2 regions of the Syntrophomonas erecta subsp. sporosyntropha genome follow, and region 1 is predicted to be linked to the other one. Evidence: predicted binding sites of a transcription regulator. Region 1 holds the regulator's gene; the other holds the start of a gene.
What was found. Region 1 encodes HrcA, which represses chaperone genes, less so after heat shock. Its sites were predicted from a motif close to TGTTAGCACTCNNNNNNNNNGAGTGCTAACA; they were not measured.
Positions count from the first base shown of each region.

Region 2: a site for HrcA is predicted at 4,143-4,173, ahead of groES (co-chaperone GroES). Genes of this name have one in related genera too.

Region 1 is NZ_AP042459.1:536,149-551,377, forward strand. It holds gene mtaB (tRNA (N(6)-L-threonylcarbamoyladenosine(37)-C(2))-methylthiotransferase MtaB) at 1-580, opposite strand, end outside; gene ACZ5Q0_RS02450 (16S rRNA (uracil(1498)-N(3))-methyltransferase) at 605-1,351, opposite strand; gene prmA (50S ribosomal protein L11 methyltransferase) at 1,373-2,299, opposite strand; gene dnaJ (molecular chaperone DnaJ) at 2,310-3,446, opposite strand; gene dnaK (molecular chaperone DnaK) at 3,567-5,384, opposite strand; gene grpE (nucleotide exchange factor GrpE) at 5,423-6,007, opposite strand; gene ACZ5Q0_RS02475 (TCP-1/cpn60 chaperonin family protein) at 6,032-7,579, opposite strand; gene hrcA (heat-inducible transcriptional repressor HrcA) at 7,600-8,625, opposite strand; gene hemW (radical SAM family heme chaperone HemW) at 8,720-9,874, opposite strand; gene lepA (translation elongation factor 4) at 9,855-11,660, opposite strand; gene murJ (murein biosynthesis integral membrane protein MurJ) at 11,788-13,353, opposite strand; gene ACZ5Q0_RS02500 (hypothetical protein) at 13,696-14,001, opposite strand; gene spoIIP (stage II sporulation protein P) at 14,001-15,047, opposite strand; gene rpsT (30S ribosomal protein S20) at 15,217-15,229, shown strand, end outside.
Region 2 is NZ_AP042459.1:680,400-695,628, reverse strand. It holds gene ACZ5Q0_RS03265 (SPFH domain-containing protein) at 1-432, opposite strand, end outside; gene ACZ5Q0_RS03260 (NfeD family protein) at 456-887, opposite strand; molybdenum cofactor riboswitch at 1,087-1,221, shown strand; gene ACZ5Q0_RS03255 (hypothetical protein) at 1,272-1,448, shown strand; gene moaA (GTP 3',8-cyclase MoaA) at 1,571-2,551, shown strand; gene moaC (cyclic pyranopterin monophosphate synthase MoaC) at 2,560-3,039, shown strand; gene ACZ5Q0_RS03240 (MOSC domain-containing protein) at 3,055-3,498, shown strand; gene ACZ5Q0_RS03235 (MogA/MoaB family molybdenum cofactor biosynthesis protein) at 3,500-3,988, shown strand; gene groES (co-chaperone GroES) at 4,216-4,506, shown strand; gene groL (chaperonin GroEL) at 4,531-6,159, shown strand; gene ACZ5Q0_RS03220 (beta-ketoacyl-ACP synthase III) at 6,567-7,544, shown strand; gene ACZ5Q0_RS03215 (DUF561 domain-containing protein) at 7,534-8,475, shown strand; gene fabD (ACP S-malonyltransferase) at 8,475-9,398, shown strand; gene fabG (3-oxoacyl-[acyl-carrier-protein] reductase) at 9,395-10,135, shown strand; gene acpP (acyl carrier protein) at 10,170-10,412, shown strand; gene fabF (beta-ketoacyl-ACP synthase II) at 10,427-11,665, shown strand; gene fabZ (3-hydroxyacyl-ACP dehydratase FabZ) at 11,685-12,098, shown strand; gene accD (acetyl-CoA carboxylase, carboxyltransferase subunit beta) at 12,100-12,948, shown strand; gene ACZ5Q0_RS03180 (acetyl-CoA carboxylase carboxyltransferase subunit alpha) at 13,002-13,964, shown strand; gene glnA (type I glutamate--ammonia ligase) at 14,063-15,229, opposite strand, start outside.

The sequences.
Region 1 (15,229 bases):
TTTCCCGGTATCCCAGACTAACTAATTGACTAATTTCCTGGATAACATCCCGGGGCAGTTTGCTTCTAACCGGCCCGCGTGAATAAGGGACAATACAGTATGAACAAAAGCTCTCACATCCATCTTGAATCTTTACAAAAGCCCGGGTACGTTCATGGAGCCGTTCATAAAAAACAGGTGCCAGTTTATCACTGGAAAGTATCGGTTCATGAACTATTTTGGCCCGCCCCGCTACCAGGCTATCCTTTTCCCCTAGAAGCTCACCTATACGAGACTTATCACGATTGCCGATAATCAGGTTAACGCCATTTAGTTTCTCGATCTGAGCAGCATCGATTTCCGCCAGGCAACCAGTGACGACTATGATTGCCTCCGGGTTTTTACGTGCCGCCCGGCGTATAACCGCCCGGGATTTCCGGTCACTTACACGGGTGACTGTGCAGGTGTTAATTATATAGATATCAGCCTGGTCACTAAAATCCACAATCTGATAGCCCCGGCGGATAAAATCCTCTTTTAATTGTTCAGTTTCTACCTGGTTAACCTTACAACCCAGGGTATGGAATGCTGCTTTTTTCATTTACTGCTACCCCTTAACCATATCTCATCCCAGATCATCATATTCGTAAAACATGATACTGGCTGCCACTAGACCAGCCGTTTCCGTTCTTAAAATTCTTGGTCCCAGGGTGGCAGGAACTACACCATAAGCACAGGCCCGATCAACTTCTTCCGGAGAAAATCCCCCTTCGGGTCCTACTATCAAATATACCCCCTGGTCCAGAAATGCAGTACGCTGCTCTTTTACTATATTTTTTAGTCCCTGCTGTTCTTCCCTTTCATAAAGAATAACTGCCGGAGATCCCTTTATTTCCTCCAATAGCTCATTAAACCCTAATACCTGGCTGATAGCAGGTACCCGGTTACGTCCACACTGTTTACACGCTTCACGAGCCACCACCTGCCAGCGCTCTACTTTTTTGCGCGCCTTGTTTTTATCCAGACGAACTACTGTGCGTTGAGTTATAACCGGCTGTACCTTGTGCACTCCTATTTCTACCGCTTTTTGGATAATAGTATCCATTTTGTCCCCTTTGGCCAGGCCCTGTACTAAAACTAATTTTAGTGATGCCTCCCGTTCCACCACCGCCTGGGATAACACTACCGCCCTTAAGCCGGAATCTGATGGGGCTTCTAATTGCACCAGATACTCACGACCAGTTCCATCAAAGGCCACCACCTGATCACCAATTTTTAGGCGTAAAACCTTTTCAATATGCCGGGATTGTTCCTGGTCAAAATATACTATATCCCCTTGTACATCTTCAGAAGCAATAAAAAAGCGATGCATATCTATACTCCCCCGCACCGCTTAAACAACTTTCCGGGCAACTATTCCCATCCATTCCGCCTCATTTAGGGTCTTTTCTATTTTAAAGCCATATTTTATTAACTGCTCTTTTACTTCCGGCCAGCGGCTCTCTATAATACCAGATCCAAAAAAATACCCACCTTTAACTAGAGCCCGGGTAACAGCAGGAATTAGGTTAACAATAATGTCGGCAGTAATATTAGCCATGACAATATCTGCCGATTCATTTTCCATAATCTCTACCACATCCCCTGCTTTAACTAAAATACTATCCTGTAAATAATTAAGGGCAGCATTTTCTCGAGCTATTCTCACCGCTACTTCGTCTATATCCATAGCCTTGGCATGGTAAGCTCCTAATTTTACTGCTGCAATGGACAATATTCCTGAACCACATCCAGCATCTATGACTCGTTCCCCACCCTTAATATATTCATCCAAAAAGCGTAAACAAAATCGGGTAGAAGCATGGATACCAGTCCCAAAGGCCATGCCCGGATCTATCTCCACCAGTACTTCATCTCCCTGAATCTGATATGATTCCCAGGAAGGTTTGATGACTAAACGCTGTCCAATTTTAAAGGTATGGTAATACTTCTTCCAGGAGGTTTCCCAATCTTCATTTTGGACCTCATTAATAACCACTTTACACTTTACCCGAAAATTATCCTCAACCGAATCCAAACAGGCATTAAACTCCGGCAATATATCCCGCTCTTCAGGAAAGTAGCCCTTAACAATAACACAATGGTCAGCTGATAAATCCAGGCCATCCAATTCTGCATTCCAGGCTACTATTTCGTCGTACTGACGGGTAGCCTGGGGATTTTCTATCACTACTCCTCCACTACGCAGGTTATGAAAAATACCAGCTACAGCCTCTACACACTTTCCTGCGGTGAGTACGCTGACTTCTTTCCATTTCATTTACTTCACCCTATCCCATTGCATCCTTAAATCTGTCAAAAAAACCTTTTTTATTTGATCTATCCTCATCATCTTCATAGAAACTGCTTAAAATTTCCCGCTGCCTCCGTGTTAATTTTTGGGGAATAGTAACATTTATTAATACTTTCAGATCTCCATGTCGCTGGCTGTGTAAATGGGGAATCCCCTTACCCCTGATGGTGATTACATCCCCTGGTTGCGTTCCTTCAGGTATATTGAGTGAGTGTTTGGCCCCGCCTAGTAATTTTAAGTCAACCTGGTCCCCCAGGGCCGCCTGCACAAAATCTATATCCAGGCGGGTTAGTAAATCATAGCCATCTCTTTCGAATTTCGCATGCGGTCTAACGATTATGGTAATATATAGATCACCAGCCGGTCCTCCCCGGGCACCATGTTCACCTTCGCCCTGTATACGTAACCGGGAACCATTATCTATGCCAGCAGGAATACGCACATTAATGGTTCGAGACTTACGTTCTTGCCCAGACCCACGACAGGTGGAACAGGGGCGATCTATAACCTTTCCTTCTCCGCCGCAGCGTGAACATGTTCTTACCGTCTCAAACCTGCCAAAAGGAGTACTCTGGACCTGTCTTACCTGGCCGCTCCCATTACAGGTAGGGCAGGTTTTTACATCGGAACCTGGTTGGGCTCTACTACCTCCGCAGGTATCACATTTTTCCACCCGGCTAATTTCGATATCTTTCTCTAACCCGAAAACTGCATCCTCAAACCCTATTTCCAGGCGAATCTCCCGGTCTGCTCCCCGCTGGGGCCCAGCCTTTCTCCTTCTTCCGGTGGTGCCGCCGCCAAAAAAGAGATCAAACAAATCTCCAAAACCACCGCCCAGGTCATCAAAATCAAAACCGCCGCCGAATCCCCCCGCCTGCTTGGTGGGATCAAAGGCATCATGGCCAAAGCGATCATAGGCGGCCCGTTTTTGCTCATCACTTAATACTTCGTAAGCTTCCGAAACCTCGGTAAATTTTTCAGCCGCGTTAGGATCATCACGGTTGACATCAGGGTGATATTGGCGCGCCTTTTTTCTATATGCTTTTTTAATTTCCTCGGCACTGGCATCCCGTGAAACCCCCAGCACTTCATAAAAGTCTCTCTTGCTGGACATCTTTATCCACCTTCCTGGAAAAACAGGCTTGACCCGGAAATATATTTTTCCAGGTCGAGCCCTAACCCTCCATAGTAATCAAATCTATTTTACTACGATTAGCAAATTCCTGACCAGTTATTACTCATCATCATCTTTTACCTTATATTCAGCATCATAAGTGCCATCAGTTGGCCCCTCCTGGGATCCCGGCTCGTTTTGAGCCTGGGCCTGCTGGTACATCTTAGATGTAAATGCATAAATGGCCTCCATCAGAATATCAGTTTTAGACTTAATATCATCATAATCCTCCCCCTGCAAGGCGGTTTTTAAGTCTTCATTGGCTGTTGTGATCTTGTTGCGGGATTCATCATCGATTTGCTCGCTGTATTCTTTTAAGGTTTTCTCCGCTTGATAAACTGTATTATCAGCATTATTGCGAATTTCAGTCTGTTTGAACCGTTCTTCGTCTTCGGAAGCAAATTTTTCGGCATCTTGGACCATGCGTTCGATTTCTTCGTCACTAAGACCACCAGACGAGGTAATAGTAATCTTTTGCTCTTTATTAGTAGCCATATCCCGGGCCGAAACATGAACAATACCATTAACATCTATATCAAATTTAACTTCTACTTGTGGTACTCCCCGGGGAGCAGGTGGTATACCAGTGAGCTGGAATCTGCCCAAGGTCACATTATGTTCCGCCATTTTACGTTCACCCTGCAGAACATGTATATCTACCGAAGTCTGGTTATCAGCCGCAGTTGTGAAAATTTGACTTTTAGAAGTAGGGATAGTAGTATTCCGTTCAATAATATGAGTCGATACTCCTCCTAAGGTCTCAATTCCTAAAGACAATGGAGTCACATCTAACAGCACCACATCAGTAACATCTCCAGCCAACACCCCGGCCTGAATGGCAGCTCCCACGGCAACAACCTCATCGGGATTAATTCCCTTAAATGGCTCTTTACCCAGGTAGTTTTTAATGGCCTCCTGAACAGCAGGAATACGGGTAGAACCTCCCACCAGGATCACCTTATCAACCTCGCTTGGTTTAAGGCCTGCATCTTTTAGTGACCGCCGGGTAGGTTCCATGGTTCTTTCCACTAGATCAGCTGTCATTTCATTAAACCGAGCCCGGGTCAAAGTTTTTTCCAGGTGCAACGGTCCTTCTGAAGTAGCAGTAATATAAGGAATATTAATATCGGTGGTTAATACCCCAGAAAGCTCATGTTTAGCCTTTTCCGCGGCCTCCTTAAGGCGGTGCATAGCCATTTTATCATTACGCAGGTCAATTCCCTGTTCTTTTTTAAATTCATCAACCAGCCAGTTAATGATTTTATCATCAAAATCATCGCCACCCAGGCGGTTGTTACCACTGGTAGCTTTAACCTCAAATACACCATCACCTATTTCCAAAATAGAAACATCAAAAGTACCTCCACCTAGGTCAAAAACTAAAATGACCTGGCTTTGATCTTTATCAAGTCCGTAGGCCAAAGCCGCTGCAGTAGGTTCATTAATAATCCTCAAAACCTCTAAACCAGCTATCTTGCCGGCATCTTTAGTAGCCTGACGCTGGGAATCTGTAAAATAGGCTGGTACTGTAATTACTGCCTGGGTGATAGTTTCTCCCAGATAAGCTTCCGCATCGGTTTTTAACTTTTGCAGGATCATAGCCGAAATTTCCTGGGGAGTATATTTTTTCCCATCGATATCAGCCCTAAAATCAGTTCCCATTTTACGTTTAACAGAAAGTACAGTTCTATCTGGATTAGTGACCGCCTGCCGCTTGGCTATCCTGCCCACCAGTCTTTCACCAGTCTTGGAAAAGCCAACTACAGAAGGTGTAATACGCTCACCCTCAGCACTGGGAATAACGGTCGCTTCTTTTCCTTCCATAACAGCTATAACTGAATTAGTAGTACCTAAGTCAATACCAACTACTTTGCTCATTTATAAAACACCTCCAACATATTGCTAATATAGTATGGCTAATTACTTACTTTAACCAGGCTAGGTCTTATAACCCTGCCATGGAGGATATACCCTTTTTGCATTTCTTCAATTACTGTGTTTTCAGGATGTTCACTGCTAGGTTCCACCATTAGCGGTTGATGATACTGGGGATCAAATGGTTTGCCCAAAGCCTCAATAACCTGGGCACCTTCCTCCTTAAGTATGGTTTGAACACGCCTGGTAATCATCTCCACCCCTTTATATAAACCTTCATAGTCCTGATTATCCCGTGACATAATTAAAGCGCGTTCCAGGTCATCCACCACCGGTAACAGTTTTTTGATTAAAGGCAGAGCAGCAAACTTTATGTATTCCTCCTTTTCCCGGGCAGCCCTTTTCCGGGTATTATCTACTTCCGCCACAGCCCGCAGGCACTGATCATAATGTTTTCGAGACTCTTCTTTTAAGCGCTCAATCTCCTGCTGCATAGCTTCTACCTGATCAGTTAAAACCTCCTCAGTTACTTCAGCCTGATGGTGGTCTGTAGTAGAGTTATTTACATCTTCCTCGGCATTAGGCGTTGCCCTTGCCCCCATTTCTGTAATATCCTTTTCGTCCATGTCATTCACCCCTATTCTATTATGTCAAACCTTGTCATCCGGTTTACTCCGCATTCGGATGACGGTATTTATTCTTAGTATAGCTACCGCTACTTCTCCGGCCGCCTTAATAGCATGTATTTTTACCATGGCCGGGTCTATTATACCAGCATCTTTCATATCCAAGATGTGACCAGTTTCTGCATCAAAGGAAATAGCCGGGTTATGATTTTTCCTCTGCACGGCCGTAACTTCCCTTAGCTTTTCCAGGGGATTAAACCCACAGTTGCTGGCTATACACATAAATGGCCGAAACAAAGCTTCTTTTACACTCAAAATCCCATAGGCTGCCATGCCCTGCTGCTGCCGGACCAGATCCTCTAATTGTACCCCTATCCATGCTTCCAGCGCTCCACCTCCAGGAACTGTTCCTGCTTGCAAAGCGGCTTGGACTGCTGCTGCTGCATCCCGGGCCATACGTTCGCGTTCATCTACCACTTCTTCGGTAGAGGCTCCAACTATGATAGTAACCTGTTTTTCTCCTGCCCCTTCACTGACAATAGTGCCCCCTAGTTTTTCGTCCACCTGCACCAGGCCAGCATACCCCAGATAAGGTTTAAGAGCTTCAGGCTCCCGATTTATGCTGTTCCGTTTGATTTTTCTGGCACCAGTATGCTGGCAAAGGCGATCAATTTCCTGGGAAGAAACTCTCTGTAAAACCATGATCCCGGCATCCGTAAATATTTCTTCAGCTAGATCATCAATGCCCCGATCTAATACTATCAGGTTTACACCAAGTGTACAGATACGCTGCAGGCTATGTTCATAAACCTGGCGTGCCTTTAAATAATGCTTAAATCCAGTTTCGGTTTTCATGGTATCTTGACTAACCTCTGCAGGAGCCAAAGCATCATCAACAACTAGTATGGTAGCTCCTTCCAGTTCAAATGGCATTGCCCGGTTAACTGGTAATTTATTAACTAATACACCGCCAAAAACCTGGTTCTCAACCCCATCCCGGGATACCAGGGTATCGGAAAATTTAAAATCAGGGTCAAAAAATTTATCCGGCTCTAAAAACTGAACAGCTTTCATCACTAATTTGGCCAGGTCATCATTTCCCCGGCCCGCCACCCTGGCTATAGAATAAAGCTGTTTATCAGCCAGGGATTCTACTGGTACAGTTACCTGTCGGATCATTTCCAGACTGGCTTTTACTCCCAGATGTATCCCTTCGATAACCCTGGTTACCGGAACACCCTTCATTATCTGAGCCGTTCCCTCAGCAACCAGCGCTCCAGCTATAATCGTTGTGGTAGTAGTTCCATCCCCTACTTGCTCTTGTTGGGCCCGGGCTGAATGAGCAATCAATTGTCCGGCCGGATGATTTACTTCCATTAGTTTCAAAATGGTTACCCCATCATTGGTAATTACTATATTTCCCAAGCGATCAACCATCATGATATCCAACCCTTTAGGGCCGATAGTTCCTTCCACAGCCCGAGAAATAACCTGGGCTGCCTGAGCATTGTTTAATAAAGTCTGGAATTTGTCCTCGACCGGCTGATTGCCGTTTATAGGTTGGTCAGACATGATCCCTGGTCCTCCTATAGCTAAAACCTTTTAGCGATGAGATCCTCTATTATTTTCCGTACCGTCTCTAGAGTGCCGGCAGCTTTCCAATACTCCATACGAACTGGTCCTATCAATCCAATCTTACCCATTTCACCAAAAGACTTATACCCGGCTAAAACCAGGCTCATTTCTTTCAAATCCTCAACCATATTTTCCTGCCCAATCCTAATCTCCACTTCGTCGCTAACCTCTGCAGGCACGATGTTTTTAAAAAGGACTTCCTCCTCAAATAGATGTAGAATACGCTTGAGTTTTTCCAGATCCTTAAATTCAGGCTCATTTAGTATATTAAGAGCACCGCTAATAATGACTTTTTCTTCTCCCGAATCCTCCAAAAGTAAATCTATAGCTTCCAGTGCAGAATCAATGACTTTGCGTCTATTATGCAGCTCATCACGTACTCTTTGCAGGTCGGAACGGGTTAATTCCCCCAGTTTACAATAGGCAAATGACCGGTTGAACATGCGACCAATAATCTCTAAATCTTGCGGAGTTACTGATGGGGGAATATCTATTTTGCGATGCATGATCAGCCCGATATTAGTAACCAGAAGCACTAGAGCCTTGCCTTGCCCCAGCGGAATCAATTGCAGATTACGAAATTCCCTGGATTGTACTGATGGTATTATAATAAAGGATGTATAACTGGTTACATGAGACAAAAAATTACCTACATTACTGATCACATCTTCCCAGTCTTCGATATTCTCACTAATTACTCTTTGGAGCAGATCAACCTCAACCTCAGTCACTTCTTCGTTTTCCATCATACAGTCAACATAATAACGGAACCCCATCTGTGAAGGTATTCTTCCCGCTGAAGTATGGGGCTGTTCCAGGTACCCCATTTCCTCCAAATCAGCCATTTCATTCCGCACAGTAGCCGCACTGATCTTTAGATCGTGCTTGCGTACTACTGCCCGGGAACCTACTGGTTCCGCAGTCTCCACATAATCTTTAATAATTGATTGCAGAATTTTTCTTTTGCGTTCATCAAGTGTCATTTTCCCCACCTCTGTTAGCACTCTCCTTCATTGAGTGCTAATGAGTATCTATTAAAAAATTAGCACCTGCATTTTCCTTTGTCAAGGGCTCATATCAGGCCATAAACCGATATAAAACCTCATTAGATATGAAATATGCCTCTTTGGTCAAACGCAACCAGCCATTTTCCAACTCCAGCAGTCCCTGTTTAATACTGTGTTCTACTGCCTGTGGATAAGTGGCTAATATATCCACACCATAGCGGCGCAAAAATTCATTAAGATTAATGCCCTGACATAATCGCAACCCCAGAATAATAGCATCACTTACCAGGCCAGCATCATCCATAACCTCCAAAACTTCGGTAGCTCTGTCTCCAGTTTTTAAGCTATTCAGGTATCCATTTATGCTGGGCTTATTTCTATAACGCATATGACCCTGAAAACTAACCGCACCGGCCCCCAGACCTATATATTCGCGCCCTTGCCAATAGATAAGATTATGCTGGCACTCATAATTAGCTTGGCTAAAATTAGATATTTCGTAGTGGTTTAAACCACTACTGTTTAGTACCTGCTGACCGCGGGTATACATCTCCCACTCGGTATCCTCTGATAACATAGCTACCTCTTTACGCTGAATTGATTGAGCCAGTGGAGTAACAGGATCTAATTGTAATAAATAAATAGATATATGAACCGGTTTCAAATCCAAAGCCTTTTGCAGGTTAGCTGCAAACCCATGGATAGTTTGCCCGGGAATGCCATAGATTAAATCAAGGTTATAATTAGAAATATTTTGGGCCTGCAGAATATCTACCGTCTGGTAAACATGTTTAGGCTGATGCTTACGTACCAGTACTTTAAGTTCAGCCGGGTTAAAGCTCTGCACCCCTATGGAAAAGCGGTTAATCCCAGCCCCACAGTATTGACATACCTGCTCTCGGCTAAGAGTAGCCGGATTAGCTTCCAGGGTGATTTCCACCCCCGGCTTAACCGAATAATACTTAAATACTGCCTTAAGAATTTTTTCTATCCCGGTTCCCGTAATCAGACTAGGGGTACCTCCCCCAAAATAAATAGTAGCAATATTTTTTTCCGTATAGGAAAGGGCTCGCTGCTGAATTTCAGCAGCCAGCCCATTAATATAATCATCAATTTGCCTTGGCGACCCTGGAGAAACCGAAAAAAAATCACAATAGCCGCATTTGCCCTGACAAAAGGGTATATGAATATACATTCCTATATCATTATTTTGGTTCGTTTTCAATATCCATCACACTCAAAAAAGCATCTTTAGGAACCTCTACCCGCCCAATCTGCTTCATGCGCTTTTTGCCTTCCTTTTGCTTTTCCAGCAGTTTCTTCTTACGGGTAATATCCCCCCCGTAACACTTAGCTAAGACATCCTTACGCATGGCTTTAACACTCTCACGGGCAATTATTTTATTTCCAATACCCGCCTGAATAACTACCTCATACATCTGGCGGGGTATAATTTTGCGTAGTCGTTCAGCAATGGCACGGGCCCGGTAATAAGAACGATCCCGGTGTGCGATAAAACTTAAAGCATCAATAATTTCCCCATTTAGAAAAACATCCAACTTAACCAGATCTGATTCATCATAACCGATCAATTCATAATCCAGGGAAGCATACCCTCTGGTTCTTGACTTGAGAGCATCAAAAAAATCATAAAGAATCTCTGCCAAGGGGAGCTTATACGTAATCATAACTCGCTGAGTACTAAGGTACTCCATATTAACAAAGTTCCCCCGCTTTTCCTGGCATAATTCCATGATGGTTCCCACAAAATCATTCGGTACCATAATAGATGCCTTAACATAAGGTTCCAGTACTTTTTCAATTTTCTGCTCTGCTGGCCAGTGAGTTGGATTTTGCAGGTAGAGCTCACTACCGTCGGTCTGTATTATCTTATATACTACGCTGGGAGCTGTAGCCAGCAAACTTAAATCATACTCCCGTTCCAATCGTTCCTTAATAATTTCCAGGTGCAGTAATCCCAAAAATCCACAGCGAAACCCAAAACCTAACGCATCTGAATTTTCCGGTTCATACTGTAAAGAAGCATCATTAAGTTTAAGCCTTTCCAGGGCATCTCTGAGCTTTTCAAATTCATTATTCTCCAGTGGGTATAACCCACAATATACCATGGGTTTAACCTCTTTATAACCTGGCAAAGGGCTAGACGCCGGCCGCTTGGCTCCGGTAATAGTGTCACCCACTTTAGTATCAGCCACATTCTTTATACCTGCCGCAACATACCCTACTTCCCCCGCCTTTAAACCGTCCACTTCAGTCATATAAGGCGACAGGACTCCCAGTTCAATAACTTCAAACTCCTGTCCGGAAGACATCATACGAATCATGTCTCCTTTTTTTAGAGTACCGGACATCACGCGTATATATGATATGGCCCCTTTATAGGAGTCAAAATAAGAATCAAAAATCAAAGCCTGTAAAGGACTATCCTCATCTGCCAAAGGTGCAGGAATACGCGCAACGATAGCTTCTAAGACCTCTTCAATACCAATTCCCATTTTCGCCGAAATAGGGATAATCTCATCACCGGATATTCCCAGAACATCTTCCATTTCCTGCTTAACTGCCTCCGGTTCAGCACCGGGAAGATCAATCTTGTTAACTGCCCCAATGATTTCCAGGTCCAGATCCATGGCCATATAGACATTGGCCAGTGTCTGAGCCTCTATACCCTGGGAGGCATCAACCACCAGCAAAGCTCCCTCACAGGCAGCCAAACTCCGGGATACCTCATAAGAGAAATCAACATGACCAGGAGTATCAATCAAATTAAGTATATATTCTTCACCATTACGGGCTTTATAACTAAGACGCACCGGCTGAAGCTTTATAGTTATACCCTTTTCGCGTTCCAGGTCCATTTTATCCAGAAACTGCTCTCGCATCTCCCGCTCGCTTAAAGCCCCGGTCACCTGTAATAATCGATCAGCCAGGGTAGATTTACCATGATCAATATGGGCTATGATACTAAAATTCCTTATTTTATTCTGCAAACTACCTGAACCTCCCAATTCGGAAGAGTAAAAAAATCGTTGGCTTAAATTATAACCATTTCCCGGCTATTCTTCAATCAAGGCGGCCGGCCTGCCTTCACTTGAGATTCCTTTATGCTTGCTACAATCAGGCCTTACCCGGCAAGCGACGACGTATCATTTTAAGGAGTAATTCTGATTCCTCCAGTTTAAACAGGTATACAAGTAATCCATATACCATTACTCCCACTGCGATACCGGTACCAACTCCTATTAAAAGGTTTAATTTCATTGCCAGGCCTAGTACCTCCACCAACCAACTGGTAATACCCCGTACCACCAGGTACATCACCGCAGAAGCACCAGCTGATATTACGAAACTCATCATAATCCGGGAACCATCCATCTGGCCAACTTTTACCCTTAATATCACAAATAGCAAAACTAGGTTGATAAGCCCAGCCAGGGAATAAGCCAGGGCTAAACCACGATGCCCCATCGTACCCACTAGTTGAATAGAAAGGAATATATTAAAAGCAATGGTTACCGCAGCAGCTATCACCGGTGTAAGAGTATCCTTCAAGGCATAGAAACTGCGATTAAGAACCTGAATAGAAGAATAGGCAAACAGTCCTATACAATAGTATAGCAGAGCCTGATTGGTAGCTGAGGCCATGGCAGAAGTAAATTCCCCCTGTTCAAACAGTAATTTTATCAATGGTTCACCAATAGCAATCAAACCCAGAGAAGCAGGGATACTTACCAAAAATACGGCCCTTATCCCTAAGGATGTAGTTCGTTTAAACTGGTTAATTTCACCACGGGCAGTGAGCATAGTCATGGTAGGAAATATAGCAGTAGCAATGGAAACCGCAAATATGCCGATAGGCAGGTTCATAATACGCTGGGCTAGATTCAGCGCACTTATAGTTCCCGATCCAAGGCCTGAAGAAAGGTTCTGGGTAACAAACAGATTAAGCTGAACCACGCCCAATCCAGCCAGAACCGGAATCATAAGAATCATTATCTGGCGAAAACCTTTATTTCTAAAATCAAAAGTAAAATAATATTTTAATCCTACCCGTTTTAAAGCGGGAATTTGCACCACAAAATTGAGAATTGCCCCAATAACCACTCCATAGGAAAAAGCCGCTATACCCAGTTTATCCACTAGAGCAATTCCCACTACGATAATAACCAGATTATAAACCAGACTGCCCATAGCTGGTGCAGCAAAATTATTATAAGAATTTAAAACCCCCATGGCAAAACCATTTAAAGCCATAAAAAAGGTTTGTATAAACATTATATGGGTTAAATCTACGGCTAGTTGAATATATTCTGCCGGCAGCCCTGGTGTTAAAAGATGAATAAGGGGGCGGGTATACATATAGGCCATAACCAACAGTATTGCCAATACCACCAGTACATAGTTAAACACTACACTGGCTGACCTCCAACCCTCATCTTCTCTATCGGTAGCCAGATAAGAAGAAAATACTGGTATAAAAGCTGAACTTAAGGCCCCCCCTACCAGAAGCATATAAATGAAATCAGGTATGGAAAAAGCCGCCCGGTAAGCATCAGTAATGTAATTCTGACCGAAAAGGGTATACATAGCCACTTCCCGGCCATAGCCAAGGATCCTAGCAATAATGACGGTAACCATAAGCAAAACTGCCGCCCGGGCTACCCTTTTTCCCGTATCACTCAAAAGCGTCAACTCCATGCGTAAATTATCAAAACCAATCATATCAATGATAATTAATGCTGACCTTAATGTAAATCACCACTTGAAAATTACCCGGACATATAGTATAGATTATGAAAATCAAAACCCATCTTACTTAAAAGTAGCAAACTACGTTATTAAGCAGAATACATGCCGCAACTGATAAGATTGTATGGTAAGATGGGAATGGTTATCAACCATTAAAAAAACGTGGTAAATCATCACAAAATCTTATGTGCTCAGGGAGGGCGGGCCAGGATAGCCCCGGCTAGCAATAAAGAGGTAGGCAGTTTATTAGGCCTATAAAAGGCAGATTTTTATAAACTAAAGCAACCATCCAGTTAAAAAAACAATGTTAAAAATATCCCATATTTTATACAGGTAGTCCACTCCATTATTCCACAGATCAGCAGCTATTACCATGAGTTTCTTCCCGCCTTCCCAAGGCCACTGGTACTCATCCCCAGCCAGAACCACCTGTATATGGTCATGGGAAACTCCTATATCCAGCACTGGTCCCCGGTCTTCTAAAGTAAGTTGGTTAATACCCTGATTGCTGACATTTAAACCGGCTACAGTTAGTAAAATTACCATTATAACTAGGACAGTTTGCAAAACTAAGCGCAGCATTACCTTATTCCCTCCTCAAGAACTGATATCAGAACATCGGTAAATAGTTCAGCCGCATAACTAGCCTCTTCAAGGGTATTATTATCATTTCCAATTTCAATTAATAAAGAACGCGGGTGGAACTCCTGATTATAAGTACCCGCCTTAGTCCTGACTCCCTTGATTAAACCCGGATATAACTGTTCCCCATGCTCTAATAGCATTTGGGCAAATTGGTAATTATCCTTCCAACGGGGATGAGGTTTTCTTTCATCTGTTCCTACAATAATCAGTATGCGGGCACTCTTTTTCCCATGAATTTTTACTGTTTCCGCCGCCCTCGACCCGGGAATACTATCCCTATGCACATCAAAAATAGCCACGATATTATCTGGCCCTACTCTGTTCAATATCTCCTGGACAGTCTGCCGTGAGTTAGTATAACTGGCATTATATTCGGGATAATCATGAATACGGTCATTAAAACGAGTATCAATTCCCTGGTCCTTTAAAACTGTAACGGTTTTTCTGACTACTGTGGTAATAAGACCTCTTTTTCCTTCTGTTCTAGCTACTTTACTATCAGGAATATAAGATTCACAGGTATGGGTACAATAGAAAATCACCTGTTTCCCAGCTAATCCCGCTAAATTCTTCTCTTTATATCGCTCTTTTAAATTATCATCCTCCCGGCGAATAGCCGGTAAAGTGACCTCTTTCGGGTTTAGTTCTACCCCCGGATTCTCTATTTCTAAATCAGCCCCTGCTAAGGCTTGAATATTAAAGGCCATTAAGGCCTGGGGGACTTTTTTTTGATAATAACTGTTGGCAAACCACAAGTCCGGATTATCACCAGACAGTACTACATTAACGTTTTTAAATAAGGCAGTAGCCCCGTTCCCGCTCAGGTTAACGGAAGGAAGTGGTAAGGCACGATTATCTACGTTCCAGATAGGCCGGCAGGCAATTTTATTAAATTCAGTACTAACCCCGGCCAATAGAATAGCAAAAAAGATCTGAATTAAAAGAATGTTTTTTATAAAAGTAGTTAAATTTCGGTGTTCCACCCTGTCCACCTCACTTCGAATATATCTGGTTCAGTCTATGGTAAACAGGATAAAACTAGAACCTTATCCTGATTAATATTTTATGTAGACCCGTAAAAGCTATCCATAATTTATTGCAATTTGCTATTTCAAATGCTATAGTATTTCTGTTAGTCTGACTCGCAAGGAGGTGAAAATATTGG
Region 2 (15,229 bases), 140 kb from region 1:
TATAGCTCTTAGCTTGGTATTAACCAGATCACGAGAAGTAAGGGTTTCATCCAGCTCCAGGTCCCCTACTATATTACGCAAAGTGGTAGCGGTTAGGTTTTCAATGGCCAGTATGGGACTGGCGATCTCATAGGTGTATTTAAAAGGATCAGTAACCTGATAATACACTACGGTATCAATCATCATGGTAACATTGTCTTTGGTAATGACTGGCTGGGGAGGAAAATCGACTACCTGTTCACGCAGATCGATAACAGTACGAAACTGATCGATAAAAGGAATTATGACGTTAATACCTTGTTCAGCCGTTTTGTGATATTTACCTAATCTTTCCACTATTCCTACCGTTGCTTGCTTTATGATTTTGATTGATGAAATACCAATCATAATCACAAAAATAACGATAATAAAATCAAGCACCAGTCTTATCATTAGTGGCACCCCTTTCTACTACTTTATTGGGAATCAGATTTTTTAACCAGCAATTTAACTCCGTCGATGCCGGTGACAATTATACGGGTATCGGCATCTATTTCCTCCTGGCTGGCCGCGGTCCATACTTCTCCATTTACCTTAACCTGCCCATATTTAATAGGATTAATCTGTGTCAGGCTTATTCCATGTTGGCCGATTAAAGCCTTAAAATTACTTACAGTATCTTCAGTGCGAATAAATTTCATGACTAATGGCCGGGTAAAAATAATTAAGATCAGGGACAAAAAAGCAAAAACCAGGAGCTGGCTTTCCAGAGAACCTAGTGCGCCCAGGCTGACTGCCAGGGCTACAACCGCCGCCGAGATGGCTAGCCATAAAAACCAGAAACCGGCGGAAAATATTTCAATGGTTCCGCAAACAATGGCTATTAAGATCCATTCTACTGTAGTCATTGTTACCCCCCTTTTTTCTAGTCATTATAAATACGCCAAAACTAAGCAGTAATTACAGTTCTGTTCAAATCATAGCATAAACTCGAGGGAGGTTTAGGAGAAATTAGTGGAAACGATTTATTTCGTAATTATCCACAAATATTAAAGTTATTTCGGTTAAGATTGTACTATCATGTATTATGATCATGTATAATAAGGGCAAATGAATATTCTCCGATTTCAGTTAACCTAAGGCTTAAGGTTATGGTGGCTGAAACGATAGGGTGTAGAGGGAAACCTGTACGCCTCCCGTTTATGAAAGTAAACCTTGGAAAGGAGTTCTATAATCTTAGTATTATAACACCCTTTTCCCGGGGTGTTAATTTTTTTAAGGGAGGTATTTATATGGATAAGAATCAACAACTAGAGGAAAGGATTAAGCAGGTTGCTAAAGAGGGGAAAATTAGCTGTGCCCAGGCCCGTAAAGTAGCGGTGGAATTTGATGTAGCTCCCCGTAAGATTGGCGAACTGTGTAACCAGATAGAAGTTAAAATTTGTGCTTGTGAATTGGGATGCTTTTAACCTGACTGACCAAGAGTAGCCAGGTAATAACTTAACAGGCGTAATTGTTCATGTTGTAAATGACCAGATTGGAACCCTGTATACAGGCAGGGGACAGGCTGGCCGCCGGGGAGGGGGATAGAATGGTAGATTCTTATGGTCGAGATATTAATTATCTGCGTATTTCTGTGACTGACCGTTGTAATTTACGCTGCCGGTATTGTATGCCCGAAGAAGGAGTAAAAAACCTGGGGCATGGCCAAATTCTTAGCCTGGAAGACTTTGCTCGCTTGGTAAGGATAGCCGGACGGGTGGGCATAAAAAAAGTTAGACTAACTGGCGGAGAACCATTGGTTAGGAAAAATGTGGTAAAATTGATTGAGTATATTAATATGGTACCAGGTATTGACGACCTGGCTATTACTACTAATGGTATTTTATTTGCTGATCAGGCCGAAGAATTAAAAAAAGCCGGGCTTAAAAGGGTAAACTTTAGTATGGACACCCTGGAAGATAGTAAGTTTAGATATATTACCCGCCGCGGGCAACTGGAAGAAGTGAAAAGGGCGGTTGCCCGGGCCCTGGATTTGGACATGCATCCGGTTAAAATCAATACTGTTATCATCAGGGGGTTTAATGATGATGAAGTATTGGATTTTGCCCGCCTGGCAATTCGTTATCCGCTCCATATCAGGTTTATAGAGTTTATGCCGGTGGGAGATCTTCTGTTTTGGAATAAGGAAAGAATGATGAGCAGTGGGGAGATAATGGATGTTATTGGGGGAACCTATCCCCTTTACCCAGAAAAGGGCATAATTGGAAACGGCCCGGCTAAATACTACCATATTGATGGTGGTGCCGGATCGGTTGGTTTTATCAGTCCTATGAGCAATCATTTTTGTGCCGAATGTAACCGGATTAGGATGACGGCTGATGGTAAACTGCGTGGTTGTCTTTATGATAAAAAAGAGATAGATCTAAAACAAGCTTTGGCGAATGGTGCAACCGATGAGGATTTACAACAATTATTTTTAAAGGCCATTGCCCGAAAACCAGCCCGTCATAATATGAATCAGGGCTGGGGAGCCCAAAACCGGCGCAAGATGTATCAGATTGGAGGGTAGAGTACAGCATGGAATTTACCCACATTAATGAACAGGGTAGGGCCCGGATGGTAGATGTTACTGAAAAAAGTGATACCGCCAGGGTTGCCCGTGCCCAGGCCATAGTACGTATGCAGGTTTCTACCCTGCAGGCTATAAAGGATGGTGCGGTTAAAAAAGGAGATGTATTAGCTGTAGCTCAGGTGGCCGGGGTTATGGGGGCAAAGCAAACCCCGGCCTTAATTCCTATGTGCCATCCACTAATGCTAACTTCAGTTGATATTTCTTTTGAATTTGAAGACCTAAAGGGGCGCTTAATTATTAACACCCAGGTTAAAACTACAGGTAAGACTGGGGTGGAAATGGAAGCCATCACCGCAGCAGCAGTAGCCGCCTTAACAGTCTACGATATGACTAAAGCGATTGACCGGTGGATGGAAATTGAATCAGTCAAATTATTAGAAAAGTCAGGGGGAAAAAGCGGACATCTTCTTAGGGAAGAGTTTTAAAAGGAGGATGGATTAATGAACGGGGTAAGGGGCAGTCTTCATTCTATATGTATTAGTCCGGAAAGAGGACAATTAAAAAAAGAGGTGTTAGAAGCCCAGGTTATCGAGAATAAGGGTATTGAAAACGATGGACATGCCGGTGACTGGGGGCGTCAGGTTACCTGTCTTAATTATGCCAGTGTACAAAGAGTAAACCAGGAAAAAGGAATGAATATAGGTCCGGGACAATTTGCGGAAAACCTGCTTATTGAAGGGATTGACTTGGTTAAAGTTGGCGTAGGCGGTAAATTGAAAATTGGAGCGGATGTTATTCTTCAGGTTTCCCAGATAGGCAAAGAAGATCACCCTAGTGTGGTTACCCGTACTCTAGGGGTTACCCTGCTTCCCTATGAGGGGCTTTTTTGTCGGGCGGTCAATGGTGGTCTAATAAAAAAAGGCGATCTGGTTGAGGTGATATAAAATGTACCGGACAGGGATTTTGATCCTAAGCGATAAAGGGGCACGGGGGGAGCGTGAGGATCTCAGCGGGCAGCAGATTAAAGATAGCCTGGGTGAAGTTTACCAGGTGGAGTACTATGAAATTATTCCGGATGAAAAAGATATTATTAAAAACAGGTTAATCCATGCCAGTGATGTTCTTGAGTTAGATCTGCTATTAACTTCAGGCGGAACCGGTTTTTCCCTGCGGGATGTTACTCCAGATGCGACCCGGGAGGTGGTGGAAAAGGAGGTACCAGGTATACCGGAGGTTATCCGATTTTACGGTTTGCAAAAAACCCCTAAAGCAATGTTATCTCGGGCAACAGCTGGGATCAGGGGAAAAACCCTTATTATTAACCTACCAGGAAGTGTTAAAGGGGTTCGTGAATCCCTGGAAGCTATACTTCCTGCCCTAGATCATGGTTTAGATATTTTAATTGGTTCGGCCAGCGAATGCGGGCAAGGTTAACCCGGTTTTTTAAAAGTACTATGAAAAATTACGTTTTTTAGAGGTATAAAAAGAAAAGCGCACGCGCATAATATAAATCGGAAATATTAGGCAGATTCGGTGCCTATCGTGAATTGAACACTGGCCTAGAGTTGCCTAATATTTATTATAGTGTTATTAGCACTCGCAATTAATGAGTGCTAATAACAAGATACAATAAATTACAAAATTTAAAGGGGGTATAACCTTTGAGAATTCAACCTTTAGCAGATCGTCTGGTGGTTAAAGTACTTGAACAGGCCGAAGAAAAAACTAAGAGCGGACTTTATGTTCCTGATACAGCCAAGGAAAAACCCCAGGAAGGAGAAGTACTGGCAGTTGGTTCTGGAGCTTTAAATGACAAGGGTGAAAGAATAGTCATGGATGTCAAGGTAGGCGACCGGATCATCTATTCCAAATATGCTGGTACCGAAGTTAAAGTTGATGGAGAAGACTACTTGATACTGTCCGAAAGAGACGTACTGGCAATTTTAAAGTAAACAGGTGAAGGAGGTACATAGATGATAGCCAAAGAAATTAAATTCGGTGAAGAAGCTAGAAGATCCCTGGAAAAGGGAGTAGATACACTTGCTAATGCAGTAAAGGTTACCTTAGGTCCCAAAGGTAGAAATGTAGTACTGGATCGCAAATTTGGGTCCCCTTCCATTACTAATGATGGTGTAACCATCGCTCGGGATATTGACCTGGAGGATCCATGGGAAAATCTAGGTTGTCAATTGGTAAAAGAAGTTGCTATCAAGACGAATGATGTGGCTGGTGATGGTACTACTACGGCTACTGTGCTGGCCCAGGCTATGATTAAAGAGGGCCTTAAGAACGTGGCGGCTGGCGCTAACCCTATGATTATGAGAAGGGGTATAGACAAAGCTGTTAATGCATTAGTCGATGAAATTAAAAATATTAGTAAGCCGGTAGAATCAAAAGATTCCATTGCTCAGGTAGCAGCTATTTCTGCGGATGATCCTGAGATTGGCACCCTTATTGCTGATGCCATGGAAAAGGTAGGGCGTGACGGTGTTATCACTGTAGAAGAATCTCAGTCGGTAGGCACTTACCTGGAAGTTGTGGAAGGGATGAGCTTTGACCGTGGGTATATTTCTCCTTATATGATAACTAATACTGAGAAGATGGAAGCAGTTCTGGATAATCCTTACATCCTAATTAGTGATAAAAAAATAGCTTCTATCCACGAAGTCCTGCCTGTACTAGAAAAAGTAGTCCAGACCGGCAAACCTTTATTGCTTATTGCTGAAGAAGTAGAAGGCGAAGCTCTGGCGACTATGGTAGTGAATAAGTTAAGAGGTACCTTTAACTGCGTGGCAGTCAAGGCTCCTGCCTTTGGTGAGAGAAGAAAAGCTATGCTTGATGATATTGCTATCCTGACCGATGGACAGGTGGCCTCAGAAGATCTGGGAGTAAAAATGGAAAACGTTACCCTGGATATGCTGGGAAGAGCTCGTCAGGTGGTAGTAAAGAAAGAGGAAACCATTATTATTGATGGGGCTGGTTCTGAGGGAGCTGTAAAAGATCGTATCGCCAACATTAAAAGACAGCTGGAGGAAACTGATTCTGAGTATGACCGCGAAAAATTACAGGAAAGAATGGCTAAACTATCCGGCGGCGTAGCTGTAATCCAGGTAGGGGCAGCTACTGAAACCGAGTTAAAAGAGAGAAAGCACCGTATTGAGGATGCTCTGGCTGCTACCAAGGCTGCAGTTGAGGAAGGTATTGTTTCTGGCGGTGGTGCAGCTCTGATTAATGTCATCGCTGCTATTGAAAAGATTACTGCCGAAGGTGACGAACAGACCGGTATAAACCTGGTTAAGAAAGCTCTGGAAGAACCCCTGCGCCAGATTGCTAATAACGCAGGTGTAGAAGGATCGGTAGTCGTAGAAAAAGTTAAAGCCGCATCAGTAGGAACTGGTTATAATGCCCTGACTGGTGCTTATGAAAATATGATCGGAGCAGGGATTATTGACCCGGCCAAAGTTACCCGTTCTGCTGTGCAGAATGCAGCCAGTATTGCTGCTATGGTGTTGACCACAGAAGCTGTAGTTAGCGAGATCCCCGGTAAGGATGACCCCATGAAGGGTATGGGAGCTGGAGCTGGCGGCGGTATGCCGATGATGTAAAAGTAACGAAAGAAAAAAGGCGCTCATAAAGAGCGCCTTTTTTTAACCTATAATACTGGTAAACTTTAAAAAATATCAGTTGGAAACATAGGAATTTATCTACCGACCCGGAAAAAGCGTATGTTTTTAAAGCCTAAGACGGAAATCTAGAGTATTAAAACGCTAATATGTATATAAAATACCAACAACTTATCAGAATATTCTGAAAATATTCTTGACTTTAGGATGTAGTTATTGCTTTAATTAATTCAAGTTGCATGTATCCTATGTAATATTCATAATGTATAGGGATCAATTAAAATCCTTAAGAAGGAATTAAGGTTATATTACCGGTTAAGGGTCCCGGAAAAACTGGAAATACGGGATTATTAAGGTGGTGGGTTCTTTTGGGTATTGAAATACTTGGTATGGGACATGCACTTCCGGAAGGAGTGCTGACCAATCAAGATTTAGAACAAATGGTGGATACTTCGGATCAATGGATAATAGAACGTACTGGTATTAGAGAAAGGCGCATAGTTAAACCTGGAACGGCCAACTCGGATTTGTGTGCTCAGGCAGCACTGGCAGCCTTAAAACAGGCTGGGTTACCGTCTTCTGAAATAGGCTTAATTGTCGTTGCGACTGTAACTCCAGATATGGTTTTTCCCTCGACCGCCTGCCTGGTACAGGAAAAAATTCAGGCTTTTAATGCGGCTGCTTTTGATCTGCAGGCTGGTTGTACGGGATTTATATATGCTATGGATCTAGTTAAAAAATATGTGCAGGCAGGTGGATGCAGGTATGCTCTTATTATAGGAGCAGACCTTTTAACCAGAATTACTGATTATACTGATCGGAATACCTGTGTGCTATTTGGTGATGGGGCTGGAGCAGCCGTTTTAGGTTTAGCTGAAGATAACGCCGGGATAATTGAGACTTTGGTGGGGGCAGATGGTCGAGGACATCAGCTTTTACATATGCCGGCCGGAGGTTCTTTGCAGCCGGCCAGTCAGGAAACAGTTGCCCAGCGCCTTCATTACATTAACATGAATGGTAATGATGTATTTCGCTTTGCTTCCCGGATCATTGTGGAGGTAAGTAAACAGTTACTGGACCGGGCCGGACTTGATTATAATGATGTTGACCTGTTTGTACCTCACCAGGCTAATTTAAGGATTATTCGTACTGCTATGAAGCGCATGAAAATAGCAGAAGATAAAACTATGATTAATATAGATCGGTATGGTAATATGTCGGCAGCATCTATTCCTGTGGCTCTGTCGGAGGCCTATTCCTCCGGACGGATAAAAGAAGGCGATGTAGTCCTTATGGTAGCCTTTGGTGCTGGGTTAACCTATGGAGGAGCATTGGTTCGCTGGGGGAGGTTAAATGCTGGTGATTAAAACTGTACTCTGTGATTTACTTGATATTAAATACCCGTTTTTCCAAGGGGGTATGGCCTGGATAGCGGGGGGGCGATTAGCCGGGGCTGTATCTAAGGCGGGAGCATTAGGCGTGATTGGAACAGGTGGAGGAGATATTAAATGGATCAGGGAACAGATTGATATTGCCTACACCATTACCAGCCAGCCCTTTGCTGTCAATCTGATGCTGGCTAGGCCTGACATAGATGAAATTATTAGGACTGTTATTGAAAAAAAGGTACCGGTAGTCACTACGGGAGGCGGTAATCCCGGAAAATACATACCGGTATTTAAAGAGGCAGGTATAAAGGTAATCCCGGTGGTAGCTTCAGTAGCTTTAGCTAAACGATTAGCCCGTCTGGGAGCAGATGCTATTATCGCCGAAGGAATGGAGTCAGGAGGACATATCGGCGAGATGAGTACCATGACTATTGTACCGATGGTTGTTGATGCAGTTGATATCCCGGTGATTGCGGCTGGTGGAATTTTCGATGGTCGGGGCATTATAGCAGCCCTGGCCTTAGGAGCCCAAGGAGTACAGGTGGGGACCAGGTTTATATGTGCCCAGGAATGTGAGGTCCACCCGGAATACCAGCAAAAAGTTATTAAAGCCCGTGACCGGGATACGGTAGTTTGTGGAACAGTGACCGGTCATCCGGTACGGGCCATTCGTAATCAGTTTACCCGTCTGTACCTGGAAAAGGAACGTAGTGGAGCTAGTCGGGAGGAACTGGAGCAACTAGGGCGGGGACGTTATCCAGCTGCGGCTGTTAAGGGAGATATTGTTGAAGGTACGGTACTGGCAGGCCAAGCGTGTGCAGCGGTAAAGAAAGTCGAAAGTGCTGCTGATATCGTTAATAGCATGATGAGGGAAGCCGCTGAGGTTAAAGAACGGTTAGGAGGGAAATAATGGCCCGGATAGCTTTACTTTTTCCCGGTCAGGGGGCCCAGCGGGCCGGAATGGGAAAAGAATTTGCTGAGCATTTTGAAGAAGCAGCCGGTATTTTTCAGCGGGCTGATAATGCTGCCGGTTTTAGTTTAAGCAATTTATGTTTTGAAGGTCCCCAGGAAAAGCTGGATATGACCCGCTGGGCTCAGCCCGCTTTATTAACTACCTGTATAGCCATGTTAGAGGTGGTTCGTAATAAGGGTATTAATCCCCAAATGCTGGCGGGACTAAGTCTAGGTGAGTATACGGCTTTAACGGCTGCCGGAGCCATAGATTTTGAACAGGCCCTAAATCTGGTAAGTATTAGAGGGAAGCTGATGCAGGAAGCGGTTCCTGAAAATTGTGGGGCAATGGCTGCGGTTACCGGCCTGGAGAATGCTAGAGTAGAAGAGGCCTGTGAGCAGGCGGAAGGTGTAGTAGGTATAGCCAATTACAACTGTCCTGGCCAGGTGGTTATTTCCGGAGAAAAAATACCGGTGGAGCAAGCCGGTGCCATTATCAAAGAAATGGGGGGGCGAGTAATACCTTTAGCGGTAAGTGTTCCCTCACATAGCCCTTTAATGATGGAAGCAGCACAGGCTTTAAAACCTTATCTTACTGAATTGGAATGGAATGAACCTTTGCTGCCGGTAGTCAGTAATGTTAATGCCCGGGAAAATTCCAGACAGGATTTACCCGGTATTTTAGCCAGACAATTATTTTCTCCGGTTTTGTGGGAACATAGTATACGTTACATGCGGGATAAAGTAGATTATTTTATAGAAATAGGCCCGGGCAATACCCTGGCTGGTCTGGTGAAACGGATTGATCGGCAGGCTTTTCTGGGGTCAATTCATGATGTGAATTCACTGAATAAGGTACTAGAGAGGGTGAAAGCTTTATGAAACCAAAAGTAGCTCTGGTGACTGGTGCTTCCCGGGGGATCGGCCGGGCTATTGCTGTCCAATTGGCTGGAGACGGCTTCCAGGTAGTTGTTAATTACCACAGTAACGAAGAAAAAGCTCGGGAAGTTGTGGAGGAAATCAAAAGCCGGGGAGGAGAGGCTACTGCTATAGCAGCTGATGTAGCTGATTCAGAAGCGGCCAGCCGCCTCGTTAAAGATACTGCTGGTTGCTACGGGAGAATTGATGTACTAGTTAATAATGCTGGGATAAACCAGGATCAGTTGCTATTACGCATCAGTGATGCTGACTGGGAAAAAATATTAACTACTAATTTAAATTCCGCTTTTTATTGCAGCCGGGCAGCTGTAAAATTAATGCTCCGCCAGCGTTATGGCAGAATTGTCAGTATATCATCAGTAGTAGGTATCAATGGTAATGCTGGTCAGGTACACTATGCGGCTTCTAAAGCCGGGCTGATTGGGATGACTAGGTCTATTGCTCGGGAATATGGAAGCCGGGGAATAAATGCTAATATTGTTGCTCCAGGCTATATTGCCAGCGATATGACCTCTGATTTGAATGAAGAGATTCAGCAAAAAATGCTGGAAGGCATTGCGGTAGGTCGCCTGGGAACTCCCCAGGATGTTGCAGGAGTTGTGGCATTTCTAGTCTCCACCCAGGCAGATTATCTTAGTGGTCAGGTGATCCGTGTGGATGGAGGCATGAGTGCATTATAAATATAAATAAACTTGTATTAAGGAGGAAAAAGAGATGGATGTATTTGCAACTGTAAGAGATATTATTGTTGAGATTAAGGATGTTCCAGCTGATACTGTAAAGCTGGAATCGCATTTTGAAGAAGATCTGGAGGCCGATTCACTGGATATTGTAGAGATGTTAATGTTGTTAGAGGAAAAATTTGAACTGCAGATTCCAGAAGAGGTTGCGGAAAAACTAAAAACTGTAAGTGATGCAGTTGATTATATCCAGGCCCAAGTGGCGGAAAAAGAGTAATTGGGGTGATAGGGATGACCAGGCGGGTAGTAATAACCGGGATGGGGATGATCACCCCGGTAGGACATAATAAAACCGAATTCTGGAACAACCTGTTACAGGGCAAAAGCGGGATAGGCCCAATTGACCGGTTTGATGCCAGCCGGTTTCCCACTCGAATTGCTGCCCAGGTAGAGGGTTTCAATGCCCAGGATTATATACCCCGGGCGGAAGCCAGACGGATGGACCGTTTTACCCAGTTGGCCTGTAGTGGGGCCCGGCTTGCTTTGGAAGATGCTCAATTAGTAATTAAACCAGAGGATTCTTATCGGGCCGGGGTATGGATCGGTTCCGGAATTGGAGGAATAGAGACTTTTGAAAAACAGCATGTGGCTCTGATTAATAGAGGGGCAGGAGGGGTAAGTCCCTTTTTCATTCCTATGTTAATTCCCAACATGGCCTCCGGCCAGGTTGCTATTATGTCTGGAGCCCGGGGACCGAGTGGTTGTACAGTTACCGCCTGCGCTTCAGGGGCTAACTCCATTGGTGAGGCTTTTAATCTCATTCGTTGGGGCAAAGCAGAAGTAATGTTGACTGGAGGAAGTGAGTCTTGTATTACTCCCACCGGCATAGCTGGGTTTTGTTCAATGAAAGCCATGTCCACCCGTAATGATGAACCTACTAAGGCCTGTCGGCCTTTTGATGCCGACCGGGATGGATTTGTTATGGGTGAAGGGTCAGGAGTGTTAATACTGGAGGAGCTCCAGCATGCCCAGGAACGCGGGGCCCATATTTATGCGGAAATTATCGGTTATGGGGGCAGTACTGATGCAGTGCATATGGTACAGCCGGATCCAGAAGGTAAGGGTGCAGCCATAGCTATACGAGCGGCTCTGGATGATGCTGCTATTCAGCCACAGGAAGTGGATTATATCAATGCTCATGGAACCGGCACCGGGCTTAATGATCTGGCGGAAACTCTGGCCATTAAAGAGGTGTTTGGTTCTCATAGCCGTAATTTAAAAATAAGTTCTACCAAACCGTATACAGGTCATATGTTGGGGGCAGCTGGGGCGGTAGAAGCGATAGCTTCAGTTTTGGCTTTGATAAACAATACAGTTCCCGCTACTCTTAATCTGGAAACGGCTGATCCGCAATGTGATTTAGACTATACTCCGTTGAAATCTTGCCAGGCTGAACTAAACACCGTTATATCTGAATCATTAGGATTTGGTGGTCATAATGCGGTATTAGTTATCAGGAAGGTAAGGTGATAGTGTGATAGATAAAGTAATGGCTTTATTACCGCACCGCTATCCATTTTTAATGGTGGATCGCATTGTGGATATAGAACCAGGGAAGAAAGCTACTGCCATCAAAAATGTAACCATTAATGAACCGTTTTTTACTGGACATTTCCCAGGGCATCCCGTTATGCCGGGAGTAATGATCCTGGAGGCCATGGCGCAAACCGGGGCCTGTGCTCTATTAGCAGATGATCATTACCAGGATTGTCTGCCTTATTTGGCTGGAATCGACCGGATACGTTTTAAAAATAACGTACTGCCCGGGGATCGTCTGGTGATTACCACTGAATTAGTGACTATAAAAGGTACGATAGGGCGGGGAAAAGGTCAGGTCATGGTAGAAGATAAACTGGTATGTAAAGGCGAGTTTTTATTCGCTCTAGTTAAAGGAGCTAGATAGGATGAAAAACTACCTATTTAGTAAGAAAAAGTATTTTTCCCTACCTCCCACGGTGATTTCCAAAGATACTACGGAGAGTCCGACTATTTCCAGGTGTCCCTCATGTTCCCGAACCCTGGAAGAGGTTATATCTGAGTTGAAGGTATGTGAGGAGTGTGGTTATCATCTCCCTCTGGATGCCTACCGGCGTATAGAATCTATCGTCGATCCGGGGAGCTTTGAGGAATTTGGAGGAGAAATCTCTTCCCATAATCTCCTTAACTTTCCGGGCTATGATGCTAAACTGAAACAGGCCCGTGAAAGAACCGGGCTTAGTGAGGCTATAGTTACTGGTATGGCATGTATTGGAGGGCACCAGGTAGTACTGGGTGTTATGGATTCGCGTTTTATGATGGCCAGTATGGGAGTGGTAGTAGGCTATAAAGTGGTACTGGCGGTTAGAAAGGCTATGGCGGAGAAATGTCCTTTGCTGCTGTTTACGGCATCAGGCGGAGCCCGTATGCAGGAAGGTATGCTGGCTCTAATGCAGATGGCAAGGACATCAGCAGCTATTGGTGAACTTGACCGGGCTGGTTTATTGTATGTAGCGGTATTAACTCATCCGACTACCGGGGGAGTGATAGCCAGTTTTGCATCTTTGGCTGATATTATTGTGGCCGAACCAGGAGCCCTTATTGGTTTTACTGGCCCTAGGGTAGTTGAGCAAACCTTAAAACAAAAACTACCCGAGGGTTTTCAGCGGTCGGAGTTTCTGTTAGAGCATGGAATGGTTGATGCGGTAGTGAACCGTCAGGAGTTACGCGAATACTTAACCCGCATTATAAGCATGCATACTGTTTCGGCGCTATAATCAAATCTAGTTAGTAACAGATAGCTGTCCGCAATTATGGTCAGGAGGATAGCATGGTAAAACGCAACTTTGATTTTGAGGAACAGGCCTTGCAGCTCCAGCGCAAGGTTGAAGAGCTAAAATTAATAGCTGAACAAATGCAGGTAGATCTGGAAAAAGAGATTGAAGAATTGGAAAACAAGATCGAATTTATGCGACAGGATAAATATAACCATTTAACTGCCTGGGAAAAGGTTTTGATAAGTCGTCAGCCCGGCCGGCCAACTCCCCTTGAATATATCGCTAGATTATGTGATGACTGGATCGAGCTGCGTGGGGATCGGCTAATAGGGGAAGATCCGGCTATTGTGGGAGGTATTGGGATTTATCAGGGGTATATAGTTACTCTGCTGGGGCACCAGAAGGGTAAACAAACTACTGAAAACCTGCAGCGCCATTTTGGAATGCCTCACCCGGAAGGGTTTCGTAAAGTATCTCGTCTGCTTCACCAGGCAGAAAAGTTTAATCGTCCAGTTATAACATTTATTGATACACCAGGTGCTTACCCGGGAGTTGCAGCCGAGGAAAGAGGTCAGGGATGGGCTATCGCCCGGGTACTTATGGAGCTTTCCAGGCTTTCGGTGCCAGTTATAAGCATAGTAACTGGGGAGGGGGGCAGTGGAGGAGCTCTAGCCCTAGCAGTTAGTGACCGTTTGCTTATGCTATCCCACGCAGTATTTTCGGTGGCTTCTCCAGAAGCATGTGCTTCTATTCTATGGAGGAATTTGGAAAAAACTGAACAAATGGCTGCAGTTATGAAAATTACTGCTCAGGATCTTTTGAAGCTGGGTTTGGCTGATGAAATTATAGAGGAACCTCCTGGTGGGGCTCAGCAGGATATGGATACCATGGTGCAAAGGATCGATGATAGGCTTAAATTCCATTTGCAGGAATTGGTTGAAGTAGACCGGAAGCTGCTGGTTACACAGCGGCAAACCAGGTTGTTAAGTGTGGGAGGAGAAATAGGTACTTTCTAAGATCACCAGGATTCTCCTGTAATCTGCCCTTTAGATAAAAAAAGTCTTTGGCTTTGCCAAAGACTTTTTTAATGAAGTAATGGCTAAACCATTACTTTTTAAAGATCATAATATAGTTCGAATTCCAGTGGATGGGGCTGGTCATTTACCTGACGGGTTTCTTTGCGTTTAGCTGCTATCCAGGTTTCGATCAACCGTTCCGGGAATACTCCACCAGCCAGCAGGAAGTCGTGGTCAGCTTCCAGTGCATCTAGAGCTTCATCAAGGTTTTTAGGCAGGGACTTAATCTTAGCCTGTTCTTCAGCTGGTAAATTATAAAGGTTTATATCATAGGGACCAAAACCTGCCGCAGTTGGGTCGGTTTTATTTAAAATTCCATCGATTCCAGCCATAAGCAGAGCGGCAAAGGCCAGATACGGGTTGCAGCTGGCATCGGAGGAGCGGAATTCAAAACGCTTTTGGGCGGGGGACTTGGCGTAAGCCGGGACTCTTATTACTGCACTGCGGTTAGCAGTAGCAAAGCATACACTGACTGGTGCTTCATAACCAGGAACTAGTCTTTTGTAGGAATTGGTAGTGGGACTAGTCAGGGCCAGTAATGCCGGAGCATGTTTAAGCAGTCCCCCGATGAAATACAGGGCTTCCTGGCTTAATTGTGAATATCCGTCTTTGTCATAGAATACCGGTTTACCATCCTTAAACATATGCATATGTACATGCATACCATTACCAGCTTCTCCATAGAGGGGTTTAGGCATAAAGGTAACCGTTTTGCCTTCCTGAAAAGCTAGATTCTTAATAAGGTATTTGGCCAGCATAGTCTTATCTGCCATTTCTTTAATTCCGCCAAATTCCACTTCAATTTCAATTTGACCGGGGCCACCTACTTCATGATGATGGTACTTAACTGCAATATTATTATCTTCTAAAAGCAGGCACATTCTGGAGCGCAGGTCATAGAGGATATCCTGTGGTGGTGTAATATGGTAGCCACCTTTGAGAGGGATTTTATATCCTAGATTTTGGCATGCGTTTTCACCGCTATTCCAGATAGCCTGTTCGGTATCTATTATAAAACCAGTCCGGTTAGGGAGGCACTCATAGCTAACCTGGTCAAAAACATAAAATTCGTATTCCGGACCTATGCGTATTTCATCTGCAATTCCAGTTGACTGCAGGTATTTTTCTGCCCGGGTAGCTATAGTACGTGGATCCTGATCAAAACGGTAATTTTTGGGCTGGGCAATAACGAAAACATCCCCAAT